DNA from 4 places in the Methylophilus sp. OH31 genome. Region 3 is predicted to be linked to each of the others. Evidence: predicted binding sites of a transcription regulator. Region 3 holds the regulator's gene; each other region holds the start of a gene.
The links. Region 3 encodes sigma-54, which starts transcription at its own class of promoters, with help from an activator protein. Its sites were predicted from a motif close to TGGCACNNTTCCTGCT; they were not measured.

Region 1 (5,271 bases), on a different contig from region 3:
CTCGGCATTTGCCACCATGCCAGGGTAAAACGCCCACTCTACATGGGTCGCAACAGGCACACGCCCGACCAACTCCAACTCCGCGCGTGAGCGTACATCGACCAACACCGCTTCGCTATTCTGGCTAATCAATGCGTAGGCTTCTTGCGGCGTCACCGCACCCGCATATGACAAGCCAGTTTGTGAGGCGCGGGCATGGGCCTGAGTTAAGATATTTTCTACGCTTTCCAAATCACACCTTCATTCACACAAGGACTAAAACGGCGAGTATACCCGCGAAAGCAAGTCAAAATCACAATGCACAATTTTGGTGCTCAATTTGTTGCATTGCACACAAATAGTGCATGATGTTTTTATAATTTTATGTAAGATACCCCTTAACCATGCAAAATGGTTATTTTGGCGTGGCATGCTTCCTGCTAATATTACACATTGAGATTTCCTGGGATTCGGTCATCCGGCTGAATTCCAACTATCCATTGTTTGACACTTGCTCACGTTACGGGACATCCGCAACATGCCCCGCTTTTTGCGTGTGCAACTTAAAATTTAGACCTTGATCATTGAGGAGAATGTAATGTCCGTTGCAAACGTAATGAAATTGGTTGCAGAAAACGACATCAAATTTGTTGATTTCCGTTTTACCGATACCAGAGGTAAAGAGCAGCACGTGACTGTGCCAGTTTCTCACTTCGACGAAGATAAATTTACTGAAGGCCATGCATTTGACGGCTCTTCCATCGCTGGATGGAAAGGCATTCAAGCCTCTGACATGCAACTGATGCCTGATGCAAGCACCGCATACATTGACCCGTTTTTTGACGAGCCAACATTGGTTTTAACCTGTGATGTTGTTGACCCTACAGATGGTAAAGGTTACGACCGCGACCCACGTAGCCTGGCAAAACGCGCAGAAGCCTACCTGAAATCCAGCGGCCTGGGCGACACAGCCTACTTCGGTCCTGAGCCAGAGTTCTTCATTTTTGACAGCGTACAATGGGATGCCACCATGGGTGGTAGCTTCGTTAAGATCAACTCCGAAGAAGCAGCCTGGTCATCAGGTGAAAAATTCGAAGGCGGCAACACAGGCCACCGTCCAGGCGTTAAAGGCGGCTACTTCCCAGTGCCTCCAGTCGACTCATTGCACGACATCCGCTCTGCGATGGTGATGACACTGGAAGAGTTGGGCGTGCCTGTTGAAGTGCATCACCACGAAGTGGCGACTGCTGGTCAATGTGAAATCGGTACTAAATTTGCAACATTGGTACAACGTGCTGACTGGACACAAATCCTGAAATACGTGGTCACAAACACAGCACATGCTTACGGCAAAACTGCGACCTTCATGCCTAAACCAATGTTTGGCGATAACGGTTCTGGTATGCACGTACACCAATCCGTATGGAAAGATGGCAAAAACCTGTTTGCAGGTAACGGCTACGCTGGTTTGAGCGATTTCGCCCTGTACTACATCGGCGGTATCATCAAACACGCTCGCGCATTGAACGCGATCACCAACCCAGGCACTAACTCTTACAAGCGTTTGGTACCGCATTACGAAGCACCAGTAAAACTGGCTTACTCTGCTAAGAACCGTTCTGCTGCGATCCGTATTCCATTCGTGCATTCAGACAAAGCACGCCGTGTTGAAGCGCGCTTCCCAGACCCGATTGCCAACCCATACCTGGCTTTCTCAGCTTTGCTGATGGCTGGCCTGGACGGCGTTCAGAACAAGATTCACCCAGGTGAACCAGCGACAAAAGACTTGTACCATCTGCCACCAGAAGAAGATGCATTGATCCCAACCGTGTGTTCTTCATTGGAGCAAGCGCTTGAGTATCTGGACAAAGACCGCGAGTTCCTGACACGCGGTGGTGTATTCACTGATGACTGGATCGACTCTTACATCGCATTGAAAATGGAAGAAGTGACTAAATTGCGTCAAACACCACACCCTGTTGAGTTTGGTTTGTACTACTCCTGCTAATCGCAAGAGACGCACCAAAACAGGGCAGCTTAGGCTGCCCTGTTTTTTTATGCACACTCAGCATCGTCAACCTTTTGCAGTAAAGACACGTTGATAACCTCAACAATCTACTCTAAACTATTGCCATGAAAAGACTTTTTTACGTTCTCGCCTTTGTACTGGTATCAAGCAGCTGCCTGGCGGATATATACAAGTATACGGACAGCAATGGTGTGACCACTTACACCAATATCAAGCCAGAAGGTCACAGCAAAGCAGAATTGGTCATTAGCGGCCCAAAAACGGCAGAGCCACCTCCCGTTGCACGCGAAAAAAAACCTAGCGCAAAAGCCCCCTCTCCGGCTAATTTCCCCAAAGTGGATAACCAGACGCAAAACCAGCGCGACCAAAAACGCCGCGAATTGCTCATGAGTGAATTAGAGCAAGAAAAACAAGCACTTGAACATGCAAAACAGCTCTACGAAGAGGCGCAAAATACGCCCGAAGTCTATAAAGGCGCCAATGGAAAAACCTTTAGAAACGTCGCAAAATACGATGAAAAACTACATGTGATTGAAGCCGAAATTCAGGCCCATGAGCGTAACATCGAGCTACTCAACAAAGAACTTAATCTGTAAACGCACCATTTTGGGAATTCTTTAAACCATTTTTGACACCTGAGTTAGAATTGGCTTGGCTTTTGCTTTAAAACAGGGCGTGATTCACTCTTTTTAACAAGCTTAGGATATGGTTCAAAAATCTCCCCACGGGTTTAGCGGTTTAGAGCACATTGCAACAGCAGTGATTCTGCTCAATAACCAGCTGGAAGTAACCTATGCAAACTCGAGTGCAGAGATACTGTTCGCGTTTAGCGCCAACCAAATTCACGGCCTGCACATTCACGATGTATTCGTGAATTGCGAGATTCTGCAAATGGCAGTCACCAATGCCATACAAACTCAAGGTCCCTTTCGGGAACACGAGTTCACGCTGACCACACAACGCGGGCACACCACGGCGGTCACTTGTACCGTCACGCCCATTTCAACCACGTTCAACCAAACGCCAGAAGACATGCTGATCCTGGAATTTGTGCAAATGGACCAGCAATTACGCATTGCGCGCGAAGAGCGCATGCTGATTCAACAGCAAGCCAACTCAGAGTTGTTGCGCAATCTGGCACATGAAATTCGCAACCCCTTAGGCGGTTTGCGTGGCGCAGCGCAATTACTTGAATTCGAACTGCCACAAGCCAGCCTGAAAGAATATACGCAAGTCATTATTAAAGAGGCTGATCGCCTGCATAGCTTGATGGACAGACTGCTGGCGCCCCATCGCGTACCTAAATACGAGCCGACCAACATTCATGAAGTATTGGAACGCGTACGCAGTTTATTGCTGGCGGAATCCCCCAACCATATCCGCGTCATTCGCGATTACGATACCAGCCTGCCTGAACTGATAGGCGACCGCGAAAAGTTGATTCAGGCGGTGCTGAATATCGCCCGCAACGCCGCGCAAGCCATGCAACAAAGCCAGACGGAAAGCGCAAGTATTACCTTCCGCACGCGTGCAGAACGCCAGATTACACTGGCCAGGAAACGCTACCGCGTTGGTATCCATCTTGAAATTATTGATAACGGCCCCGGCATCCCGGCAGGCATTAAAGAACGTATTTTTTACCCCCTGGTTTCTGGTCGCGAAGGCGGCACAGGCCTGGGGCTTGCCCTGGCGCAAACATTTATTACGCAGCACCATGGCATGATAGATTGCGATTCACAGCCAGGCAAAACAACCTTTCATATATTGCTACCGATTGAAAGTACGCAATTAAAATCATCAGCATAATAATTGACGAGAAATAGCTATGAAACCAATCTGGATCTTAGACGACGACAAATCCATCCGCTGGGTGTTTGAAAAAGCACTGGCACGCACAGACTTTGATTTCAAAACCTTCTCGTCCCCTGCAGAAGCGCTGAATGCCTTAAACCGCGAACAACCACAAGTGATTGTCAGCGATATTCGCATGCCTAACGGCTCCGGGTTGGACTTTCTGTCAGAGGTAAAACAGCGCTTCCCGGATATTCCCGTCATTATCATGACCGCTTACTCCGACCTGGAAAGTGCAGTGGCTGCTTTTCAGGGTGGCGCCTTTGAATATCTGGCCAAGCCTTTTGATGTCGACCAAGCCATTGAAATTATCAAACGTGCGGTTGAAGAGAGCATGCGCCAATCGGTTGAAGCCGTCGAAGACACCGGCCCATCGCCAGAAATTATCGGTCAGGCACCAGCCATGCAAGAGGTTTTCCGCGCGATTGGTCGCTTGAGCCGCTCGCATTCCACCGTACTCATCAATGGTGAGTCTGGCAGTGGTAAAGAGCTGGTAGCGAGCGCATTGCATAGACATAGCCCACGCGCAGACAAACCATTTATCGCGATTAACACCGCAGCGATCCCTAAAGACTTGCTGGAATCCGAATTGTTTGGCCACGAACGCGGCGCTTTTACCGGCGCCGCGGCGGCCAGAAGAGGGCGCTTTGAGCAGGCAGACAACGGCACCTTATTTCTGGATGAAATCGGTGACATGCCTGCAGATTTGCAAACACGTTTATTGCGCGTGCTATCCGATGGCCAGTTCTACCGGGTCGGCGGTCACCAGCCGATCAAGGTCAATGTGCGCGTCATTGCGGCCACGCACCAGGATCTGGAAGAGCGCGTTAAACAAGGCCTGTTCCGTGAAGACTTGTTTCACCGTTTAAACGTCATCCGCCTGCGCCTGCCGCCCTTGCGCGAGCGCAGGGAAGACATCCCCTTGCTGACCAAGCATTTTCTCGCCCACAGCGCTCAGCAGCTGGGTGTAGAGCCTAAACAATTATCCCAAGCGGCCATCAAATACCTGATGTCAGTGAATTGGAGCGGTAACGTCCGCCAACTGGAAAACGTCTGTCACTGGCTCACCGTCATGGCGCCTGGGCAGAACGTAGACGTGAATGATCTACCGCCAGAACTGAAAGAGGACACCGGCAAGCATAATACAGGCGGCTCCTGGCAAGAAGCATTGGCTCAAGAAGTTACCGATGCGCTCAATCGAGGTGAAACCAATATCCTGGATGCAAAAACCAAGGAGTTTGAACGCATCCTTATCACCCGCGCCTTGGCGCATACTGATGGCCGCCGCATTGAAGCAGCCAATCAGTTAGGCATGGGGCGCAATACGCTGACGCGTAAGATTCAAGAGCTCGGGATTGATGACTAATTAAAGCGGTTGCTTTTTCACGCGTAACAATGGAAAAGAGCTTTCT
Region 2 (5,271 bases), on a different contig from region 3:
AAGTGCTGGTTAAAAAATTCTATGCTGCGTTGCCAGGCCAGCGTAGCGGCGGCCTCATCATAACGTGGTGTCGTATCATTATTAAACCCATGCTGGGTGCCCGCATATTGATAGGCCTGATATGCTTTACCCGCAGATTTCAGCGCCTGTTCGTAAGGCGGCCAGCTGGCATTGACACGCTCATCCTGCTCGGCAAAATGAATCAGCAACGGTGCCTTGATGGCGGGCACAGCCTCTAATGGCGGCGCGCTACCGTAAAAAGGCACAGCTGCGGCCAATGTTGGTAATCGCGTCGCCAAAAGATTGCTCAGGCTGCCGCCATAGCAAAAACCAATCGTCCCCACTCGCCCATTGCTCTCAGGCAATTGTCCCAGCCAGTGAAATGCCGCCACAAAGTCCTCTTGGGTTTTTGACTGATCCAGCTTTTTAAACAACTCGCGCGCAGCATCCTCATCCCCCGGATAGCCGCCCAGCGGCGTTAACGCATCAGGCGCAAAAGCAATAAAGTTCTCCAGCGCCACGCGGCGGGCAATATCTTCGATATGCGGATTCAGCCCACGATTCTCATGAATCACCAGGACAGCTGGCAATTTACCAGTGATGTTGACCGGCTTGACCAGATAGCCTCTGACTTTGCCATAGCCCTTGGGCGACTCGACTTCGACATACTGCGCCTGGATACAGCCATCATTACCCGCAATGCGCTGGGCATAGGCAAACTTTGGGGTCAAGGCCTCCAGCAAGCCGACGGCCGTAAATGCACCGGCAAATCTGCCAGCTTTAGAGATAAATGTACGCCGGTCTATGTCACCGTGTACAAATTGATCAAACAACCTTAACGCTTCCGGGTGAAAGTCATTGGTGGTGTGCTTGGGATTTGCCATGATTCCCCTTAATTGAATTCAGACTGACTGATTAAAACCAATATAGTTTCTATGTGCTTTGTGATCAATCAAAAAAGTAAAAGCCCTCATGCAGCAGTGCCATGAGGGCTTAAATAAGACATCAAACGTTAAGCGACAGCGCGCAAATTACTCGCGCCTGACTTACCACGTACCAGCGGCAACACTTCTTCACCGACACGATACGCTTCTTCCAGATGCGGTGTACTAGCCAGGATAAAGGCATCCGTACCCAGTTGCACCAACTCATCCAGTCTGGCGGCGACATTCTCATAGCTACCGACAATCCCCAAGGTCTGGCCACCGCGCAGCAAACTGAATCCCGTCCAGATATTGGGCGACAGGATAAAGTCTTTGTAGCTGTTAATGGTTTGCGGTCTCAGGCCACGCTGACGGCTGGCACCAACGGAATCCCCGGCGTTTTGTGCTTTGTAACGATCCAGTATTTCTTTGGGGATATTATCGAAGCCGCGGCTCACTTCGCGCCAAGCCTCTTCTTCAGTCGGACGCGCGACGATGTCAACGCGAATGGAGCACTTGATCTTGCGGCCCAGATGATCAGTTCGCTCTTTGACACGGGCAAATTTTTCTTTGATTAAATCCAAAGGTTCCAGCCATGACAAATAGTAATCCGCATGTTTAGAGGCCGACGCCAGCGCTGCATCAGAAGAGCCGGAGAAGTAAATCTCTGGGTACTCTTCTTTAGATAACGGGTCAGGCAGGCCCGCATCTTCAACCTGGTAAAACTGTCCATTGTAAGAGAATGGACCACCTGCCCAGATACCTTTAAGCACATCCAAAAACTCAGTGGTGCGGCCATAACGGTCATCATGTTTCACCGGGTCACCCCACCACAATTGTGACGGGCCACCACCACCGGTAATGACGTTATACAGCGCACGGCCGCCGGTGGCACGTTGCAGGCTGGCAGTCATGCGCGCAGCCACCACCGGGTTAAGAAACCCTGGCTGGAACGGAATCATGAAGCGGAAATTTTTCGTCTCACGGGCCAGGAATGCGGAAATCACCCAAGGCTCATCCGTGTTGGGGAAAGAGGGAATCAAACCGCCCTGGAAGCCGGAAATTTCAGCGGCACGTGCAATTTCTGCCAGGTAGTCGATGTAAGTGAAACCATCGTCACCACCGCCACCCAGGCCACTCAAGGTCTTGTTGTCATTGCCAGGAAACCAGTCACCACGGAAGGGATCACGCGCCCGGTGTGACCCTGGCTCGCCGTGGGTTGGAATTCTCCAAAAAACATCTATGCTCATTATTTTCTCCTTATAAGTCCTAAGCGGCTTGCTTTTGCGCAGGATTAGTTAACTGGCGGACCAGCGGCAACACATGCGTGCCTACACGATAAGCCTCTTCAAAATGCGGCACGGCGGCCAGTACAAATTGCGTCACGCCCAAATGTGCGTAAGCCGCCAAGGCAGTCGCTACTTCGTCATAGCTACCAATCAGTGAAGCTTTGGCGCCCGTATGTTGCTCAGAGAAGCCTGGCCATAACAATGCGGACTCATCGGCAGGAATCGTTGCGCCCGTTTGGGTCAAAAATCGTTTGGCATCTTCTAGCGCTTCTTCGCGTGTTTCACGCGCCAGCGCATCAATGCGCAACGAAAACGCAACTGCGCGGCCTTGTGCCAGCTTGTGATAGGCGGCGATTTGCTGCGCAATCGCTTCATGACTCGCCGCATCCAAGACATGTACATCTGCGTGCTTGGCGGACAACTCAAGCTGTTCTGCACTGTTGCCGCCTAAATAAATGCTGGGCACTTCACGGTCGGATAACGGCCCTTGAAAACCACCGTCTTGCACCTCAAAAAAGCGGCCCACAAAATTAAATGGGAACGTCGTCAGCACCCCTTTAGCCACCGTAATAAACTCGTCAATGCGCGCCAGAATATCGGCTTTAGGCACAAAGTCGCCCAATTGCTTACGCGTATGTTCGTCGCTGCTACCTTCGGTGATATGCCAGGCAAACCGGCCACCGGTATAGCGCTGGAAACTGACCGCGTTTTTGGCGGCATAGACAGCTGAGCCGCGTGAGGCATCAAACTGGGTGAGTAATTTCAGGCGTTGCGTACTGCGTGCGACGTAGCCCGCGACAATCCACGGCTCTTCGCCATCCGGATTATCTGGAATAAAAATGCCATTAAAACCGGAAAGGTCAGCCGCTTTGGTGACCTGGTGGATGTAATCGAAATAACTGAACGTATTGCGGCGCGGGTCAGTTACGCCATTGCCGAATACGGGATAGTTGGGATCAGAGGCTTCACCGCGGCGCTGCCTGGTCGCATTGCCATAGCGCGCATCGCCTGATGTGGGTAATTGCCAATAAAATTGATTAGCCAAAATGTTTCTCCTTCGTTGTGCAAGCAGCTTGTGCCTGCCCGTTGCAAATATGCACCTACGAAGATGTATTGGCATGTTCCGTGCCAACTGTTTTACGGGTTAGCTTGGAAGTGATAAATAGTGCTATCTATATGAATATTAAAAACAATTAAACATTCAACAAATGTAGACACACCAGCAGGAAAAGCCGCAAATGCAACAGCATTGTTGCCCTGCAAACATTTCCCCTACTTTAAGTGTTGTTATCACAACTACAAGATGCCTGTGAAAAACGATACTGCATAAATCGACGTGAGATAGGGAGCGCCATGGCCGTAGCAGCACTCAACATCCTAAAGGACTAATCCATACGTTTCTGTTGACTGACAGGCACAGCAAGATATGCCCCAATATCTTTAAGCACACGTTGCTCAAGTACACCAACAGTCACTTCTATACCTGCCGCCCTGAGAATATCAACGCCTGCGCCAGCATTGCGAGGATCAGGATCAAGCGTGGCGATGACTACCCGTTTAATGCCACTGGCTGCCAGCGTTTTCGCACACGACGGCGTTCTACCATGAAATGCACACGGTTCCAGTGTCACAAAGGCCGTCAACTCAGACAGGTCACCTGCGACCTTGGACAACGCCATGGCTTCCGCATGAGGTTGTCCAGGTGGCTGTGTATAGCCGCTCGCGACCACCCTGCCCTCCTTCACCAGCACACATCCGACCGGAGGATTGGGGCGACACGCAGGCCATGCCTGGCGGCCTACCCGCAAGGCATGATGCATGAAGTATTCGCAAAACGAAGACACACTATTAACCTTTCACAGGATGATTATTCTGCAAAGCTAAACTTGCCTTCGGCAACAAACTTTTCAACCGGTTTTCTTGGCGTGGGCTGCTCGCGCTCATGAAAGTCTTCTGGCAACACAGACTTATCCGCCTGTTTACCAACGGCAATCAGAATTTCTACCTGGTAACCTTCTGGCACGCCTAATACTGCTGGCGCCGCATCACGGTTAAAACCACCAATCGCCCGTGTGCGCCAGCCCAGTTGATAGGCCTGAAAAGCCAGACTGGCCCATGCCGCACCTGCGTCTAAAGAATGGTTTTTTAATGGCGATGCTGCCGTCTCGCCCGGGCGCACATGTGTTTTTTTGGAAACCAGTGCAATCAGCACAGCGGCGCGATTGACCCAGCGCTGGTTGTTCTCGTTGAGCAATGCAAACAAATCGTCCCAATATGCAGAGCCATTTTTAGCATAGATAAAGCGCCAGGGTTGCGAGTTATTGGCCGAGGGGGCCCAGCGCGCGGCTTCAAACAGGCTGAGCAAAGTGGCGTCATCAATCGTCTCGCCGGTGTAGGCGCGTGGTGACCAGCGGTCAATAAAGATTGAAGCCACTTGATGTGGGGCATGTCGATTAGATAGTTGTGTCATATGACTCTCCGGATGTCATCTCAAAATAGGTCAAATTGCATCACCCGCGCATCCCATGAGAATGTGAGTAATCACAGAATGCATGTTTGTTTTTAATGCGAGGACGTTGGTATGGCTGCATGACTATCCCACCAGTAGGCAAGCACCCACTCTTGAGCACCATAATACTTAGGCAGTTGCTGTGGGCGTTGCAGGCGGTGGTGGTAAATAAGATAGTGCTTGGTCAGGTAGCGCCAGGGGATCACATAATGGCTGTGTACCAACACGCGGTCGAGCGCATGCGCGGCAATCTCCAGCTCATGCTGGCTATCTGCATGCAGCAATTTCTGGATCAGCGCGTCCAGCACCGGCGATTTCACCCCGATCACGTTTTCCGAACCTGGGACATCAGCATCCTGGCTATTGAAGTTACGCCAAAGTTCAGCGCCAGGCATTCTGGCCTCGCGTAATGCAATGGTCGTGTAATCATAATCAAACTTACTCATCTGGCTGCGCGCGGTGGCCGCATCCGCTACCCGTTTGACGACTATCATTCCCAGCTTGGTCATATTCAAGCACACGGGATCCATATAAGGCGTCTGCCCGCGGT
Region 3 (5,271 bases):
AATCCTGCACCAGTTTAAATCAAACGTTGAGTGCATTCGCACTGCTTTAGGGTGTCTTAGTCCTAATTCGGATAAATCGCGCCTAATACCCGTGGCCCTGCTGCACCGGTGACGGCAGGCAGGTTGCCGGGTTGATGATCCACGCAACGTTGCGCCAGCCAGGCAAAAGCAACGGCTTCCACCCAGTCGACGCCAATTCCCAGGCTATCCGTGTGTTGCACTGGTCGGCCGCACAGGGTTTGTAACCTGTCTATCAAAGCAATATTGTGCGCACCGCCGCCACAGACATAAATTTCTGCGGCACCGCTACAATGCTGTTTCAAGGCATTGGCGATCGTCACTGCCGTCAATTCCAGCAGCGTACGGGCGACATTCTGTGGCGTGTCAGCATGGGCTTGCAGGTGTGCATGGAGCCAGGCCTGGTTAAACAGGTCGCGGCCAGTGCTTTTAGGGATGGGCAGGGCAAAATAGGCGTCAGCAAGTAAAGCGGCCAGCAAGGCTGGATTGACATCGCCACGTACCGCCCAGGCGCCACCAGCATCATAGCTCTGGCCTGTGTGCTGCAGGGTCCAGGCATCCATGAGTAAGTTGCCGGGGCCGGAATCAAAGCCAATCACCTTGCCGCTCACCGGCAAGTCGCTCAGGTTGGCGATGCCGCCAATATTCAAAATGACGCGATGTGTGTCAGGTGCTGCAAAGATTGCCTGGTGAAAGGCGGGCACTAATGGTGCGCCTTGCCCGCCAGCCGCAATGTCGCGGCTACGAAAGTCGCCGACTACGGTGATGCCAGTGCGTTCCGCCAGGCGTGCATGGTTACCCAGTTGCAAGGTATAGGCCTGGCCGTTGGCCAGATCAGGACAGTGGCGTATGGTTTGCCCGTGGCAGCCAATCGCCGTCACGGCTTCTGCCGATACATTGGCTGTTTGCAATAAGCCTTGCACTGCCGCTGCGTAGAGGTCGGCCAGCTGATTGGACACTATAGCGGCGGTATGTAATTCGTTGACGGCTGGCGTATGCAGATCCAGCAGGATTTGTCTGACATCCGCCGGATAAGGCAGGAAGTACTGGCTTTGTTGCTGCAGGTGCTCACCGTGTTGCGCGACTAGGACTGCGTCCACCCCATCCAGACTGGTACCAGACATCAGGCCGATAAACAGGCGCGTTTGAGTGGGTGGGGCAGAAAAATTCATAAGGCATAAGTGTAACACTGCTCATGCCTGGCTTACAGAAATGCATGGGATTACGTTAAAATAGCTGTTTTACTTTCATGACGAGGCGTGCGCAACGCGCGCCTCAAAAAAAGAACCTTTATGACAGACGTAAACCAAGCTTCAGTGACGACTGAAGCACTGAGTCCAGAGATTGTGAACGCACTGGCGATTATCAAGCGCGGTGCCGATGAACTATTAATCGAGCAAGAACTGATTGAAAAGCTGAAAACCGGCAAACCCTTGCGTGTGAAAGCAGGCTTTGACCCCACCGCACCTGATTTGCATCTGGGGCATACCGTGCTGATTAACAAATTGCGCCAGTTGCAGGATCTGGGGCACCAGATTCAATTCCTGATCGGTGACTTTACCGGCATGATTGGTGACCCGACGGGTAAAAGTACCACGCGCCCGCCGTTAACGGTCGAACAGGTGAAGGCGAATGCCGACACCTATTCCGAACAGGTATTCAAGATTCTGGACCCGGCCAAAACTGAGATTGTGTTTAACTCCAAGTGGTTAAGCGACCTCGGTGCCGCGGGCATGATCAGGCTGGCAGCCAGCCATACAGTCGCCCGTATGCTAGAACGCGATGACTTCTCCAAGCGTTTCAAAGGCAACCAGCCAATCGCGATTCATGAATTCTTGTATCCCTTATTGCAGGGCTATGACTCTGTGGCTTTGCAGGCCGATTTGGAACTGGGCGGCACAGACCAGAAATTTAACCTGCTCATGGGCCGTGAATTGCAAAAGCAGGCTGGCCAATCGCAGCAATGCGTGTTGATGATGCCGTTGCTGGAAGGCCTGGACGGCGTCAATAAAATGTCCAAGTCTTTGGGTAACTATATTGGTATCAGCGAAGCGCCTGAGACGATTTTCGCCAAAATCATGTCGATTTCTGATGAACTGATGTGGCGCTATATCGACCTGCTGTCATTTGCCACCCTGGAAACTATCGCCCAGTGGAAAGCACAAGTGGCTGCTGGCGACAATCCACGTAATATCAAGGTCGGTTTTGCACAGGAGATCGTTGCCCGTTTTCACGGCCAGGCGGCGGCTGAAAAAGCCCTGCAAGACTTCCAGACCCGTGCCAAAGGCGGGATTCCTGATGATGTGCCTGAGGTAGCAGTAGCGATTGATGGTGATAGCATCAGTATCAGCCAGTTGCTGAAACAGGTGGGCCTGGTGGAAAGCACCAGTGAAGCCATGCGTGCCGTGCAACAAGGCGGCGTGAAGCTGGATAGCGTAAAAGTTGACGATAAAAACCTGTCATTGGCAAAAGGGGTGACCGTGGTGGCACAAGTGGGCAAGCGCAAGTTTGCCAAAATCACCATCCAGTAAACAGGCGTTACCGATAAAAAAGGCCGCATTTGCGGCCTTTTTGTTTTACAGCGATTTGCGTAAATTGGCTGGTGGGATATTCAGCGATTCGCGGTATTTGGCAATGGTGCGGCGCGCAACCACAATGCCTTGCTGCGCCAGCGTATCGGTGATTTGATTGTCGGACAATGGTTTTTTCTGGTTTTCTTCAGCGACCATTTGTTTGATGAGCGCGCGAATGGCGGTGGCAGAACATGAGCCGCCTGCATCGGTGGCGACTGAGCTGCCAAAAAAGTATTTAAGTTCAAATACACCGCGTGGCGTGAGCATGTACTTATGTGTTGTCACGCGAGAAACCGTGCTTTCATGCAAGTCGAGCTCTTCGGCAATTTCGCGCAATACCAGGGGCCGCATGGCAATTTCACCATGTTCAAAGAAATTGCGCTGTCTGTCCACAATCGCTTGCGACACACGCAAGATGGTAGAAAAGCGTTGCTGGATATTTTTAATCATCCATTTGGCTTCCTGCATCTGGCTCTGCAGATATTGGCCGGAGCTTTCACGGTTGCGCTTGAGGATATCTGCATACAACTGATTGATACGTAGTTTGGGGATCACGCCATCATTGAGCGACGCCATCCAGATGCCTTTGATTTTTTTGACCACGACATCGTGCTGAATAAAGTGGTCATGGCTAAAGGTCGCAAACTCGTTGCCTGGCTTGGGGTTTTGCTGGCGAATCAGTTGTTGCGCGCCTTTGAGTGCAGCTTCGTCGCAAGTGAGTACCTTGCGCAATTTGACAAAGTCTTTGTTGGCCAGCAATGCCAGATGATCTTTGGCAATCGCCATCGCAATACGCAAATAAGGTGTCTCAGGCGGCAGTACTTGCAGTTGTAGCAAGATGCATTCACGCAGGTCACGTGCACCGACGCCGATCGGATCCAGGTTCTGGATCAATTTCAGTGCGGTTTCCAGCTCCAGTAACTCAATTTCCAGCTCTGGCGGCAACAGGTCGACAATCTCCTGTAGATCCTGCTCTAAATAACCATCATCGTTAATGCTGTCGAGCAAAAATTTCACCAGATCCATGTCACGCTTGGATAGATGTGCCAATTGCATCTGGTTGATCAGGTGTTCGCGCAGACTGATATTGTTGGCGTCCTGGCGAGAGAAGTCACTATCTTCATCATCGAGGTTGTTGCGGCCCGCTTCGTCCCAGTTGCTGGCACTGCCAAACTCTTCGTAGTCATCTTCAAACTCGGGCGGCGTGAATTCTTCATTCAGATTTGGTTGTTCGCCTTCAGTGCCGCTCGTTTCGTCACGTGGTTCATCACGCAGACTCTCTGCAGGGGGAGTGAGGTCGTTTTGGGTCGCGACATCAAATGAACTTGCATCCACCTGCTCTGTGTCTGTCGAGCTGGTGGCCAATGGCGAGTTATCTTCAAATTCTCCTTCTTCGCCATCTGCCATTTCCAGCAGCGGATTTTCCTGCAGGATGGTTTCCAGCTCCTGGCTTAACTCCAGCGTGGACAACTGCAACAGGCGGATGGACTGCTGAAGTTGCGGGGTGAGCGCCAGGTTTTGTGAGATGCGTAATTGCAGGTTTTGCTTCATATCAGGTTACAGCCTAAAATTCTTGCCCAGATAGACTTCACGTACGCCTTCGTTCTGAATGATTTCGTCTGGCGTGCCTGCGGCAAACACAGCGCCTTCATTAACGATGTACGCCCGGTCACAAATATCCAGGGTTTCACGCACGTTGTGGTCTGTAATCAAAATGCCGATATTCTGGCTGCTCAGGTAGCGGATAATTTTCTGGATCTCAATCACCGCAATCGGGTCAATCCCGGCAAATGGCTCATCCAGCAGGATGAATTTCGGGTCTGTGGCCAGGCAGCGCGCAATCTCTACACGGCGGCGCTCGCCGCCCGACAGGCTGACTGCCTGGCTGTGACGGATATGCTGGATATGTAATTGATCCAGTAAAGACTCCAGCCGCGCTTCACGCTCTTCTTCCGTGTAAGGGCGGGTTTCCAGGATTGATAAAATATTATCAGTCACCGTCATTTTACGAAAAATGGATGCTTCTTGTGGCAGGTAAGCCAGGCCCATGCGGGCGCGCTCGTGCATGGGCGCGCGGCTGACATCTGCCCCATTCAGCGTAATGCTGCCGTCGTCCAGTGCGACCAGGCCAACAATCATGTAAAAGCTGGTGGTTTTGCCAGCACCATTCGGGCCGAGCAAACCAATCACTTCGCCGCTGCGTAGCTCAAGTGTAGTGTTTTTAACCACGGTGCGTCCCTGATAGGCTTTTTTCAGGTGGCTGACACGTAAGTGGTTATGATCTGGTGAAGCTGTTGTCTGCATAAGGCCGGTCTTTAGGGTTGCGCTTTCGTAGGCTCATTAGTGGTGTCGGCGGGTGCCGGTTCCACTTTGATTTGCAGTGAGCGGTTCATGCGCAGCCCTTGTTGCGAGGTTGGCTTGTTATCAATCACAGGCGGCGTGGTTTTGTTCTTGGGCTGAATGGTCGCTTTGACGCGGCTACCGGCGGTACCATTGGGGTTAGCCTTGGTGCCGCCAATGACTTCGGCGTACTCTGCATTGGCGTCATAACTGATGTAGTCACCGGTGACCAGGTCTTCACCACGTTTGACCCAGGCGTTGGTGTATAGCTGTACCTTGTCCATGCGCGCGTTGTATTCAATACGCTGCCCACTGCCTTGCATCCATTCGTCTTTGCCAG
Region 4 (5,271 bases), on a different contig from region 3:
TTAAAATTTTGTGCGGGTAGGTTTGGTGGCCAACATCCCACACCAGGCGATCATCAGGCGTGTTGTAGATGTAATGTAATGCGATGGTGAGCTCAACCACACCGAGGTTAGAGGCCAGATGGCCGCCCGTTTGTGACACGCTTTGAATCAGGAATGCGCGTAATTCTGCGGCCAGCACTTTGAGCTGCGAGCGCTCCAGCGTGCGGAGGTCGGTAGGGGAGTCAATGCGGGACAGCAGCGAAGTCATGATTAAAATGGGCGCTCACAAATAAATTTGGCAATGCCGCGTAGCGGATCTGCCTGCGGGCCGAAGCTCGCCAGTAACTGCAATGTTTGCGCGTATAAGGTGTTTACCAGTGCTTTCGCTTCTTCCAAACCCAGCAAGCTGACGTAGGTCGACTTCTCCTGCAAGGCATCTTTGCCTGCGGTTTTGCCCAGTGTCTGTGTATCTGCGGTGGCGTCGAGAATATCATCGACCACCTGGAATGCCAGCCCCATATGCTGACTATATTGCTCTAAGGTCGTGATGAGTTGCTGATGCGTGTGATCCGCCGCATAAGCGCCCAATAACGCCGCCGCTTCAATCAGGGCGCCCGTTTTGTACTGGTGCATTGTTTGCAATGCCTCACGTGACAGCAATTTGCCTGTGCTCTGCAAGTCTATGCTCTGGCCGCCACACATGCCGCGTGAGCCAGTTGCTGTTGCCAATACCTGCACTTGTTTTAAAGCTTGCGGCGCACTGGTGCTGGCCAGGCATTCAAAGGCTTGGCTTTGTAACGCATCGCCCACCAGCAAGGCGGTCGCATCGTCATATTGTTTGTGGCAACTAGGCTTGCCACGGCGCAGGTCGTCATCGTCCATGCACGGCATATCATCATGCACCAGTGAAAAGGCGTGGATCAGTTCGACTGCCGCTGCTGACGCATCCGCTGCGATAGGGCTTGCCCCTGCCAGTTCTGCTGCGGCATAACTTAACAAGGCGCGCACACGCTTGCCACCGCCCAGCACCGCATAACGCATGGCCTCATGCAGGTGGCCAGGCAACGTGCCCTCACTTGGCAGCGTGCGTGATAATACCTCTTCAACGCGTTGCTGATGTGCGCTGGCCCAATGATCAAAAACAAATGGAGGCTGAGTCATGACTAAAGACAAAAGAAAGCAGGCGCGTTAATTGGCCTCAAAAGGAGTCAGCTGTTGCTGCTGGTTCAAGATCATCACGGTTTGTTCGGCTTGCTGCAGTGATTCCTGACACACTTGCAATAATTGCATGCCCTCAGTGTAAGCCGTTAATGCGGCTTCCAGTGGCAGTTCGCCAGACTCCATACTCTTAACGATGGACTCCAATGCCGCCAGTCGCTCAGCAAAAGTTTGTTGATCATTCACCGTAGACGGTGACTTTTTGGAAGCACTCATGAAAATTAGCCTGTGAAAACGCCAGCTATTTTAACAAAACTCCCCAAGCTTGCGGGATTATTCTCATGTGTACGAAGGATAGATCAGGCAGGTAAAACGCGCAGCAGGAATTGGCGGATATCGTTGATTTCTTCTTCACATACACTGTGCGGCATGTCGTATTCGCGCCATTCCACCGCATAACCCGCAGCTTCTAGCGTTTGCCGGGATGATTGCGCGGTCGCCAGTGTAATGACACTGTCTTGTCGTCCATGTGCCATCCAGATCGGCAACGGCTTGTTGGCTAGGTGCTGTTTTTCTTTAGGCTGGTTCTTTAAGGGTAAATAGGTAGACAGCGCCAATACGCCAGCCAAGGGTTGATTGAAACGTGTTGCCGTGTGCAAAGCCATTGCGCCACCTTGCGAGAAGCCTGCCAGCAAAATACGCTGTGCAGGAATGCCGCGTGCAATCTCGGCTTTAATCATGGCGTTGATTGTCACCTGCATCTGATTGATGCCAGCTTCGTCTTGCGTGCTCTCTGACTGTAGTCCAAAGATGTCATACCAGGCACGCATCTCGTAACCGTTGTTTAGCGTAACAGGGCGATAAGGCGCATGCGGCAGGATAAATTTGATATGTGGCAGATTGAGCATTTGCACGACAGGCTCAAAGTCATGGCCGTCGGCGCCTAGGCCGTGCAACCAGATGATGGTCGCTGAGGATAGATTTGATTGATTAACAGTGATGGTGGTTAACATGGTTTTGTGAAGAGTACTTGTCTTTAATAATGCTCTAAGTATATAAGCACTTGAGTTGCCAACGGAAATAAAAAAGCCCTGCATTTGCAGGGCTTTGTGCATTTGCACGTTAAGATATTATGGCGTGTGAGTACATGTGGCACCATTAGCCAGATCGCAGGAAACACTGCCAGTGCCCGGTGATTTTGGTGTGGCTGTGATAGGTGCTAAAGTCGCTGAGGTCATCCCTACCGCAGTTGAGATTGTGCCGTTACATGCGCCAGCAGTAGGTGGGCCACTTAGGGTTTTGCTCAGTTGGATATCTGCAAAAGACTTCTTGGCATAGGCACTCGCTTCAGCCATACAAGCATTGTTTGCGGCATCGCGGGTGTATTCCTGATAAGCCGGAATCGCTACAGAAGCCAAAATACCGATAATGGCCACAACGATCATTAATTCAATCAGGGTAAAACCTTGTTGTACGTGTTTTTTCATTATGTTTTCCTTTTGAGTCAAGTTTAAAGTGAACATCTTCTGTTTCATTCACTGCTTTTCCAACAGTGTTCGCTAAACCCTAAAGCAACAGCTGTGCCAGCTCCTAATTTCTGTTGTTAACTTGTTGAAAAATATGAATTAAATGGTTTTTATGCTTTATTTCTTCGATTTGAATTCAAGATTTTTTGGCTAGGTTGGCAAAAGTGGGGATGACGTAAAGTGACAGCTATCGTCAATCTTTGGCAATGCAGGTGATGTTTTTGGTCAGGGGGAGAAAGTGCATGCTTCAGATGCAAAAAAGGGATTGTGTGGTACACAATCCCTTTATTTGGTGTCAGTGTTTAGCTTTTGACCAAACACTGCATTTGCAAAAACTGTTGTTTACAACGTAAGACTTACCAGAACTTCCACCAGGGTTTACTGTTGCCTTGCGTGCGCTTACCAGAACCCTGGCTAATTACTTTCCCGATTCGGCAACCTTTTTCAGGCTTTCCAGACCAGCATCAAAATAATCGTTGACTGCTTTGGTTGCAGCGTCGTCATTTTGTTCAGGTTTTGGGATGTTTGAAGAGTCAGCACGTGTGTAGCTGCCTTTAACCGTTACCACTGCTTCGTTGCCGCTGCCGGTCACAGTGATGCTTGGGTAAAAGTTAGACACTTGCAAGGTGCTTTTTTCAATCACGTATTCATACTTCAAGCGCATGCCAGCGTCGTCGGCAGAGCGCAGTTTTTCGTACATCACGCCGCCGTTTTTCAGTTTAACGGTGCGATAAGTGGCGTCATCACCGTTTTCATCTTTTTTCTGCTCTACAGTGGTTGATTCAACGCCTGCGTGCCAAGCTTGTACATTGCCGAAGTCTTTGAGCAATGCCCAGACTTTTGCCGGTGCTGCTTTGATGGTGACGGTTTTTTCAAAACGTAACGCAGCCGCACCGTGTGCGCCAGCAGTCAGAGGGATCAGCGGCAATAAAGAAACAGCAATAATGCCTAGAATTTTTTTCATTACATTTCTCCTGATATTTACAGACTTTCAAAACTAAAAGTAAGCGGTACTTGATAAAAGTAGGCAGTCTTGGAGTTTCAAAAACAACCCGTGACTTTACCTAAAAAAAAGCTTCTTTGCGACTAATTCATGGGTCATCCTGTGAAAAAAACAAATTTTATTTGGCCTGGAGTATAAATTGCCCAAATGACCGGCATAGTTTGGGGCTGGCAATGGTGTGGGTGACGGTATTTGTCTGAGCGTCAATCATTGAAACGGTGTCTGATCCCCAATTGGCAACGACGATTTGATTGGTCGCTTTGTCATACTCAATCCCTTCAGGGAACTCGCCGACGGTAACCGTTTTCACGGTTTTGCCTGTGTTTAAATCAATCACCGAAACGCTTTCTGCATGATTGTTGCTGACATAGGCCCAGCGACTGTCCGGGCTAATGGCCACGCCATAAGGGTGTTGCCCGGTTTTCACTGTGCTTGATTGATAGGTATCCACATTCAGTAAGGTGAGTGTGTTGCTGACCACATTGACGACGAACAGTGTGCGGCCATCAGGACTGAGCGTTAACGCGAACGGGTGCAAGCCGACCGGGATTTGCGCCAGCGTTTTCAGCGTATTGGTGTCGACAACGGTAATGTCGTTGCTATCGCGGTTGGCAATAAACAATTTTTTATTGTCTGCGCTGACCAGCATGCCCGACGGTGTTTTGCCCGCCTTGAAGGCCTTTTGTTTTTCGGGATGCGCGGTGTCCATGGCAATCACCTGTTCGCCACCCCAGTCGGCTACATATAAGGTGCGTTCATCTCGGCTGAGTGTGATGCCAACGGCTTGTACTGGCACCGGGATGTCTTGCACCTTTTGCTGGGTATGGCTGTTGATGACGGAGACGCTTTGGCTATTGGCATTGCTGATGTAAACGCGTTGCTGTTTTGCCGCAATCGCTACACCCACTGGCGCTTTACCAACATCTATCGTCTGTATGACCTGTTTTTTTTGCGTGTCGACTACCGATACCGTGTCACTGCCCTGGTTGGTAATGTAGGCTAAATTACCTGCGTGACTGAGTGCGCTCCACACGAATAGCAAGAGCAGGCTAGTGCACCGTTGGTGCAGCCGATGTTGTTTGGGTGCGTGAGAGGTGTGTGTCATTGGCAAGTGCATAAAGATAAAACGGTTGTGAGTGTATCGGGTTGACAGACGTATTAATTATATGATCATAAATGCACTGTGGGAATTTGGCGTTTTATTTGTAAATGTATGAAAAGAAACAAAATATTCGCCTTTGACCCTAACGGACTATTTTATACATTCAGTCCGCTGACTTAAAATAGCAAAGAATTTTTTAATCCCAAATTGTTTAATCTATAAGGAAGTCACAATGAAAAAAATATTTTATGCTGGCCTTAAGTTGCTGCTGTCGGTGTCGCTAATGGCAACCGCGCAATCTGCCTCTGCCTTGACTACGGGCACCGTGGTAGGTTCCAATTTCGTGAACGGGCAATCTAGCTACCTGACGACATTTGCGGATGGTACCACTGCGACTTTTGCCGGTAGCAGCGCGTTCCAGAAGAAATCGCAAGCAGGTATTACTGGTGTTGGTATTGCTGGCGGTAGAACTGCTGGTGAAATCGATATCGGTGAAACATTGA

Region 1: a site for sigma-54 is predicted at 2,656-2,671, ahead of glnL (nitrogen regulation protein NR(II)). Genes of this name have one in related genera too.
Region 2: a site for sigma-54 is predicted at 3,328-3,343, ahead of OH31_RS10890 (LLM class flavin-dependent oxidoreductase). Genes of this name have one in related genera too.
Region 4: a site for sigma-54 is predicted at 2,708-2,723, ahead of OH31_RS15345 (prepilin-type N-terminal cleavage/methylation domain-containing protein). Genes of this name have one in related genera too.

The regions. Positions count from the first base shown of each region.
Region 1 covers NZ_BAUS01000004.1:34,215-39,485, forward strand. The annotation lists gene OH31_RS06770 (rhodanese-like domain-containing protein) at 1-231, opposite strand, end outside; gene glnA (type I glutamate--ammonia ligase) at 578-1,987, shown strand; gene OH31_RS06780 (DUF4124 domain-containing protein) at 2,113-2,604, shown strand; gene glnL (nitrogen regulation protein NR(II)) at 2,714-3,814, shown strand; gene ntrC (nitrogen regulation protein NR(I)) at 3,834-5,225, shown strand; gene OH31_RS06795 (DUF6445 family protein) at 5,226-5,271, opposite strand, start outside.
Region 2 covers NZ_BAUS01000007.1:334,238-339,508, reverse strand. The annotation lists gene OH31_RS10900 (dienelactone hydrolase family protein) at 1-884, opposite strand, end outside; gene OH31_RS10895 (LLM class flavin-dependent oxidoreductase) at 1,013-2,173, opposite strand; gene OH31_RS10890 (LLM class flavin-dependent oxidoreductase) at 2,193-3,257, opposite strand; gene OH31_RS10885 (bifunctional diaminohydroxyphosphoribosylaminopyrimidine deaminase/5-amino-6-(5-phosphoribosylamino)uracil reductase RibD) at 3,598-4,056, opposite strand; gene OH31_RS10880 (nitroreductase family protein) at 4,080-4,682, opposite strand; gene OH31_RS10875 (extracellular solute-binding protein) at 4,775-5,271, opposite strand, start outside.
Region 3 covers NZ_BAUS01000010.1:84,439-89,709, reverse strand. The annotation lists gene OH31_RS11970 (anhydro-N-acetylmuramic acid kinase) at 63-1,190, opposite strand; gene tyrS (tyrosine--tRNA ligase) at 1,311-2,549, shown strand; gene OH31_RS11960 (RNA polymerase factor sigma-54) at 2,595-4,142, opposite strand; gene lptB (LPS export ABC transporter ATP-binding protein) at 4,149-4,895, opposite strand; gene lptA (lipopolysaccharide transport periplasmic protein LptA) at 4,907-5,271, opposite strand, start outside.
Region 4 covers NZ_BAUS01000002.1:98,216-103,486, forward strand. The annotation lists gene dxs (1-deoxy-D-xylulose-5-phosphate synthase) at 1-247, opposite strand, end outside; gene OH31_RS02125 (polyprenyl synthetase family protein) at 250-1,140, opposite strand; gene xseB (exodeoxyribonuclease VII small subunit) at 1,168-1,413, opposite strand; gene OH31_RS02135 (alpha/beta hydrolase) at 1,497-2,150, opposite strand; gene OH31_RS15345 (prepilin-type N-terminal cleavage/methylation domain-containing protein) at 2,268-2,624, opposite strand; gene OH31_RS02145 (SRPBCC family protein) at 3,082-3,627, opposite strand; gene OH31_RS02150 (beta-propeller fold lactonase family protein) at 3,785-4,771, opposite strand; gene OH31_RS02155 (hypothetical protein) at 5,001-5,271, shown strand, end outside.